2 regions of the Ancylobacter pratisalsi genome follow, and region 1 is predicted to be linked to the other one. Evidence: riboswitches for the same ligand, from Rfam matches in the RefSeq annotation. Region 1 holds a riboswitch; the other holds the start of a gene.
The links. Region 1 has a riboswitch for thiamine pyrophosphate ahead of thiC (phosphomethylpyrimidine synthase ThiC). Riboswitches for the same ligand answer to the same signal wherever they lie in the genome.
Positions count from the first base shown of each region.

Region 2: it holds a riboswitch for thiamine pyrophosphate, as region 1 does, so the genes downstream of both, thiD (bifunctional hydroxymethylpyrimidine kinase/phosphomethylpyrimidine kinase) here and thiC (phosphomethylpyrimidine synthase ThiC) in region 1, are expected to answer to the same signal.

Region 1 is NZ_CP048630.1:4,437,365-4,441,039, reverse strand. Features, by position in the region: tRNA gene G3A50_RS20680 (tRNA-Lys) at 219-294, shown strand; TPP riboswitch at 851-952, shown strand; gene thiC (phosphomethylpyrimidine synthase ThiC) at 1,010-2,830, shown strand; gene G3A50_RS20670 (efflux RND transporter permease subunit) at 2,892-3,675, opposite strand, start outside.
Region 2 is NZ_CP048630.1:3,866,972-3,870,646, forward strand. Features, by position in the region: gene G3A50_RS18105 (DMT family transporter) at 1-245, shown strand, start outside; gene G3A50_RS18110 (Lrp/AsnC ligand binding domain-containing protein) at 255-497, opposite strand; TPP riboswitch at 647-745, shown strand; gene thiD (bifunctional hydroxymethylpyrimidine kinase/phosphomethylpyrimidine kinase) at 805-1,623, shown strand; gene G3A50_RS18120 (MFS transporter) at 1,732-2,889, shown strand; gene dgcA (N-acetyl-D-Glu racemase DgcA) at 2,859-3,675, opposite strand, start outside.

The DNA of each region.
Region 1 (3,675 bases):
CTGCGCGAACCGCAATGGCGATCCGCCGTATGTCGCGGCTGAAATTAGGGGGCGTAGAGCCGCCTGAGAAGCCGAATGCGTGACAGAGTGATCTTGCAGGAATGCAATACGGATATCATCGGGTTTTGACACCGTGCGGCGTGGCAACACGCGGCGGGACAACCTCGCGCGCGGCTTGCCATTGGCCGGCGAAACCCTTAAGCCCCGAGTGCGTGGGAGAGCCCGTAGCTCAGCTGGTAGAGCACGTGACTTTTAATCATGGGGTCTTGGGTTCGAATCCCAACGGGCTCACCACGCGTAACCCCTTGATCAATAATATAAAAACGCCTATTTTCCGCGTTTCGACAGGTAGAACGAGACGGGAACATGAGGCGGATTTGCGCCGTCTCAGGTCTCACGTGAGATCCACAGGAGCCCTTTGGCGCGCCGGCACCTTTGGCGGTGGTCGCGCCAACCTGTTGCCTTATGGCCCGGGATCCTGAACTTCCTTTGGATAAAATCTGTCTCCGTGATCGACGGACTTTGCTCATCTATCGAGGAAGATCCGCTCTCGGGTCCGCGCAACTCCCTTTTGGCCGGACCGGCCCGTCGCGCCGTTGTCATGTGACGCCCCTAAAAGAGCACTCGCATCACCTGACGATGACGACCACGGATGTACTGGCGTTGGTCGTTGAGGGGATCGGAAAGGCCGGGGAACCCCGGCCTTTTTTGTTTTCCGGCCCGTCGTTTCGCGTGCGCTGAAAGCTCGTCGTTCGAGGCGGGCCAGCCCACGATTTCTTCCCATTCCGATGCATGCCATCCGCGAACGGCCAGGTGCGGTTGACAGGACCGACCGAGTCGCCTTTGCTCACCGACGTCCGAGGGGTGCCCGATCAGGGCTGAGATGGCGAAGGCCAGACCCTTTGAACCTGATCCGGGTAATGCCGGCGAAGGGACGGGATGAACGCGGCAGAACGCGGCCGCCATTCTTAGCCTCATCGCGCCCGGATCTCCACGCAACGGAGGTCCAATGTCGACTACATCACTCATCAAGAGCCCCTCAGGGGTGTCCACCGGGCCGATCGGAGGCTCGCGCAAAGTCTATGCGTCGCCCCGCTCGCATTCCGAACTGCGGGTTCCCTTTCGCGAGATCGCGCTGAGCGATCCGGCCGAGCCGCCGGTTCGCGTCTACGACACGTCCGGCCCTTATGGCGAGGCTGATCCGGTGATCGACCTGCGCCTCGGGCTCGACACGCCGCGCGAGGCATGGATCCGGAAGCGCAGCTATTCAGCCATTGCCGGCCGTCCGACCCGCCCGGAAGACAATGGCCATGCGACCGGCGAGCGGCTGGTCGAGCCCTGTCCGGCGCGGCGCACGCTGCGCGCGGGCGCACCTGGGCAACGGGTGACGCAGCTGGAATTCGCCCGTGCGGGGATCATCACCGAGGAGATGGTCTATGTCGCGCACCGGGAGAATCTCGCTCGCGAGGAAGCCGTCGCCGATGCGGCGGACCGGCTGGGCGACGGGGAGAGCTTTGGCGCGGCGATCCCCGCCTTCGTGACCCCGGAATTCGTTCGCGACGAGATCGCGTGCGGTCGGGCCATCATTCCGGCGAACATCAACCATCTTGAGCTTGAGCCGATGGCGATCGGCCGGAATTTCCTGGTCAAGGTCAACGCGAATATCGGCAATTCCGCCGTCAGCTCCGGCGTGGCGGAGGAGGTGGAGAAGCTGGTCTGGGCGATCCGCTGGGGCGCCGATACCGTCATGGACCTTTCGACCGGCCGCAACATCCACAACATCCGGTCCTGGATCCTGCGGAACGCGCCGGTGCCCATCGGCACGGTGCCGATCTATCAGGCGTTGGAGAAGGTCGGCGGCGATCCGCTGAAGCTCGATTGGGAGGTCTTCAAGGACACGCTGATCGAGCAGGCCGAGCAGGGGGTCGACTACTTCACCATCCATGCCGGCGTGCGGCTCGCCTATGTGCCGCTCACGGCCGATCGTGTGACGGGCATCGTCTCGCGCGGCGGTTCGATCATGGCGCGCTGGTGCCTCGCCGGGCATCGTGAGAGCTTTTTGTACGAACGCTTCGACGAGATCTGCGACATCATGCGCCGCTACGATGTCTCGTTCTCGCTCGGTGACGGGCTGAGGCCGGGTTCGATCGCCGACGCCAATGACGTGGCGCAGTTCGCCGAACTGGAAACGCTGGGCGAACTGACCAAGGTGGCCTGGGACAAGGGCTGCCAGGTGATGATCGAAGGCCCGGGGCATGTTCCCATGCACAAGATCAAGGCCAACATGGATAAGCAGCTGCGCGAATGCGGGGAAGCGCCGTTCTATACGCTCGGTCCGCTCACGACGGATATCGCGCCGGGTTACGACCACATCACCTCCGGCATCGGCGCGGCGATGATCGGCTGGTTCGGTACGGCGATGCTCTGCTATGTGACGCCGAAGGAGCATCTGGGTCTGCCCGATCGTGAGGACGTCAAGACGGGCGTGATCACCTATCGCATCGCCGCCCATGCGGCGGATCTGGCCAAGGGGCACCCTGCTGCCCGCCTTCGCGACGACGCGCTGAGCCGGGCGCGGTTCGATTTCCGCTGGGAAGACCAGTTCAATCTGTCGCTGGATCCCGACACGGCCCGCGCCTACCACGACGCCACCCTGCCAAAGGACGCTCACAAGGTCGCGCATTTCTGCTCGATGTGCGGACCCAAATTCTGCTCGATGCAGATCACCCGCGAGCTTCGGCGCGATGCCGCGGCCTTGCAGGGAATGGCCGAGAAATCGCGTGAATTCGTCGCCTCGGGCGGCGCCATTTACGTTCCCGCCGGCGACTGACGATTGCGGCAGGCGGACACGGCGCGGTCATCCAGGACCGCGCCGTGTCTGGTGTTGCGGACTATTCCGCCGGATGGGCGAGGGCGGGCACCTCGCCATGTTGGCGCAGCGGCCGGTTGCCTGTGAGCCGGCGCAGCAGCACATAGAACACCGGCGTCAGGAACAGGCCGAAGAAGGTCACGCCGAGCATACCCGCAAAGACGGCGATACCCATGGCGTGGCGCATCTCGGCGCCTGCACCGGTGGACAGCACCAGAGGCAGCACGCCCATGATGAAGGCGAAGGACGTCATCAGGATCGGCCGCAGCCGCAACCGGCTTGCCTCGACAGCCGCCTCAACGGGATTGCGGCCGGCGAATTCGAGCTCACGCGCGAATTCCACGATCAGGATCGCGTTCTTCGCCGACAATCCAACCAGCACCACCAGGCCGATCTGGGTGAAGATGTTGTTGTCACCTCCGCCCAGCCACACACCAAACAGCGCCGCCAGCAGACCCATCGGAACGATCATGATGATCGCGATGGGCAGCGTGAGGCTCTCATACTGCGCGGCCAGCACCAGAAAGACGAGCAGCAGCGCGAGCGGGAACACGAGCGTCGCCGAACTGCCGGCCAGGATCTCCTGATAGGTCAGATCCGTCCACTCGAAGTCGAAGCCGGGTGGAAGGACTTCGGCCGCAATGCGCTTGGCCGCATCCTGCGCCTGTCCCGACGAGTAGCCGGGCGCCGGCGAGGCGTTGATGTCTGCGGTCAGGAAGCCGTTATAGCGCATCGCCCGCTCCGGCCCGGCGGTCGTTTCCACCTTCAGCAGCGCCGAGAGCGGAATCATCTCGCCACTGTCGGAG
Region 2 (3,675 bases), 570 kb from region 1:
TCCTGCTGACCGAGAGCTACCGCCACGCGCCAGCCTCGGTGGTCGCGCCCTTCACCTATTCGGCGATGCTGTGGTCGCTGCTGCTGGGCTTCATCCTGTTCAGCGAAATCCCGCCCTTGACGGTGCTGGCGGGCGCCGTGATCGTCATCGGCGCCGGGCTGTTCGTCATCTGGCGCGAGCAGAGGCTCGGCATCGAGCGCGCGAAAGCGATCGAGGCGGCGCCGCCGGCCGGACCCGCGGTCTAGCCGGCCGCGCTAGCTGGCGAAGGCCTTGAAGGTGATGATGGTGCGCGTGTCCTGAATTCCGGAGATGCGCTGCACCTTCTCGTTCACGAAGTGGCCGATATCGGTGCCTTCGGCGACATAGAACTTCACCAGGAGATCGAACTCGCCGGCGGTCGAGTAGATCTCGGAAGCGATCTCCGCATCGGCGATGGCGTTGGCCACTTCATAGGAGCGGCCAAGCTGGCATTTGATCTGGACGAAGAACGGGACCATCGCGGCTTCCAGGCACGTTTAAGGGAGCGCAACAGGAACAGAAGCGCGCGGCGCGCGCAAGCCCCGTGCCGGCATCGCGGGAAGGCCATGGCGCGGGCGCGGGTGCGCCTATCTTGCAAGCCGCCGAGGCTTCGCCTATGCCTCCGATAACGATCGCGTTGGGGTGCCGTAGAGGCTGAGAGGCAATCCTGCCAACCCACGAACCTGATCCGGGTCATGCCGGCGGAGGAAACGGGTCGCGCTCACCAGGCGGCGTGCCGCGGCAGTGGGCTGCTTCTCTTCCTCGCTTGTGTTGGGGGGCGTGCCGATGAGTGAAGCACAGGCGCAGAGCGCAATCGCGGTGACCATAGCCGGTTCGGATTCCGGCGGCGGGGCCGGCATTCAGGCGGATATCAAGACGTTTTCGGCACTCGGGGTCTACGGGGCCAGCGTGATCACGGCGCTGACCGCGCAGAACACGCTGGGCGTGACCGGTATTCATGACGTGCCGGCCGACTTCATCACCCAGCAGATGGAAGCGGTCTATTCCGATCTCGATGTCGGCGCGACCAAGATCGGCATGCTGTCGCGTCCGCAGGCCATCCTTGCCGTGGCGGCGGGGCTCGATCGTCACCAGGTGACCAATGTGGTGCTGGACCCGGTGATGGTGGCGGCATCCGGCGACCGGCTGCTGGTGGCTGAGGCGATCGCGACGCTGCGCGCCGAGCTGCTGCCGCGCGCCTCCATCATCACCCCGAACCTTCCCGAAGCGGCGGCATTGCTCGACGAGGCGATGGCGACGAATCTCGAGGAAGTGCATGCCCAGGCGGAACGGCTGCGCGCGCTTGGCGCCAAGGCGGTGCTGATCAAGGGCGGGCACAGCGAAGGGCCGGAAAGCGTCGACGTGTTGCTCGACGACGAGGGCTTCATGGAGTTCCGTGGCCCCCGGATCGTCACCGAGAATACCCATGGTACCGGCTGCACGCTGTCGTCGGCGATCGCGGCCGGGCTTGCCAAGGGCGAGGGGCTGCGCGCGGCGGTGCAGGCTGCCAAGCATTACCTTTCGCGGGCGCTGGCGCGTTCCGATGAGCTGCATATCGGCCACGGCCACGGGCCGGTTCATCACTTCCACGCCTGGTGGAGCTGACCCGGCAGGGCGGTTCGCACGCGGCCTGCCGGGCCGCTCGCGAGGCCGCTCGCCAGCGCGCTGCCGGACTGCTAACGAAGGGCTCCCGCGCCCTTTGAGTCGTCCATCGTGCCCGTTGTCGCGCCGCGCTATTCCATCGCCGTCGTCTATGCTGGGCTGTTCTTCGGCATTGGTGTCTATCTGCCCTTCTTTCCGGTCTGGCTGGCCGGGCGGGATTTCGATGCCAACATGATCGGGTTCGCCCTCGCGGTGCCGATGGCGGTGCGGCTTTTCACCATGCCTCTGGGTGGGTTGCTGGCGGACCGCACCGGGCGGCCGCGCGCGACGCTGATCCTATACGCGCTTGGGACGGCGCTCTGTTTCATCGGTGTCGCGCTGGCGCCGAATGCCGTGATCATGCTTGTCGCGCTCGGGCTCGCCGCCAGCTTCTGGCAGCCCAGCCTGCCGGTGCTCGACGCCTACACGATGGCCCGGCGCGCCGAGGGGCTGGTCGATTACGGCCGGGTGCGGCTGTGGGGGTCGCTGTCGTTCATTCTCGGCAATATCGCCGCCGGCCTCGCGCTGCGGGCGCTCTCGGCCGACACGCTGATCTGGATGATCGTCGGCGGCGGGCTGGTGTCGGCGCTGGCGGCCTACATGCTGCAGGAGAGCACGCTGCCGCCCCGGCCGGCATCGGCGGGCACGCCGGCGATGCCCACCGTCCTGAAGGTCGGCATAGCCGCCGCCGCGCTGGTGCAGGCGTCTCACGCGCTGCTCTACGCGTTCGGGTCGATCCGATGGCGGGAAGAGGGTCTGTCGGATACGGCGATCGGCCTTCTGTGGTCGGTGGGGGTGCTGGCGGAGGTGATCCTGTTCCGCTTCGGCACCCGCGTGACCGCGCGGATCGGACCGGAGCGCCTTTTGCTGTTGGGCGGGTTGGCCGGGCTGGTGCGTTTCGGCGCGATGGCGTTCGATCCGCCGGCCGCGGTGCTCCCGGTGCTGCAACTGCTCCACGCGGCCACTTTCGGCTGCACGTATCTTGGCACCGTCGAACTGGTGGCCCGCTTTGCCCCGCCCGGCCGGGGCGCCGCGATACAGGCTGTCGCCGCCTGGGGCATCGCGATCGCCATGACCGGCGCGACGCTGCTTTCCGGCCCGCTCTGGCAGGCGTTCGGGCCGCTCGCCTTCGTGTTTTCGGCGGCGCTGGCCGGCTGCGGCGCGGGGCTCGCGCTGCTGGCGTGGTCGGGATTGGCGGGTCAGCCCCAGAGCGCGGGCTCGGGAGGGTAGACCAGGCTGCCCTCGTAGCGCAGGGCGGGCGTGCGGTCGCGGGCGAGCAGCAGCGGCCCGTCGAGATCGACAAACCGGGCAAGTGGGGCGAGCAGCAGCGCCGGTGCCATCGCCAGCGAGGTGGCGACCATGCAGCCGACCATGATGTCGAGCCCGGCCGCGCGGGCCTCGCGGGCGAGCGCCAGTGCCTCGGTCAGCCCGCCGGTCTTGTCCAGCTTCACATTGATGGCGTCGTAGCGGCCGATGAGCTGGGGGAGCGTGTCGCGCCCATGCACGCTCTCGTCGGCGCAGACGGGAACCGGGCGCTCGATCTCGCCGAGAAGCGCGTCCGCGCCGGCGGGAAGCGGCTGCTCGACCAGTTCGACGCCGGCATCGGCGCAGGCCGCGAGGTTTTCGGCGAGATCACCGGGCGTCCAGCCCTCATTGGCGTCGACGATGAGCCTTGCCGTGGGCACGGCGGCGCGGATGGCGGACAGACGCGCTGGGTCGCCCGCGCTGCCCAGCTTGAGCTTGAGGAGCGAATGCCCGCAGCTGCGCGCGGCCTCCGCCATCGCTTCAGGGGCGTCGAGGCTGAGGGTGTAGGCGGTCACCACGGGAGCCGGGCCGGGGAGGCCGGCAAGGGCGTGAACCGGTCGGCCGGCATGCTTGGCCTCAAGGTCCCACAGCGCGCAGTCGAGCGCGTTCCGCGCCGCGCCGGGCGGCATCAGGCGCTGAAGCGCGCGCCGGTCGAGGCCGGCCGCGAGCGCGCCACCGACGGCCTCGATGGCGGCCACCACGCCTTCGGTG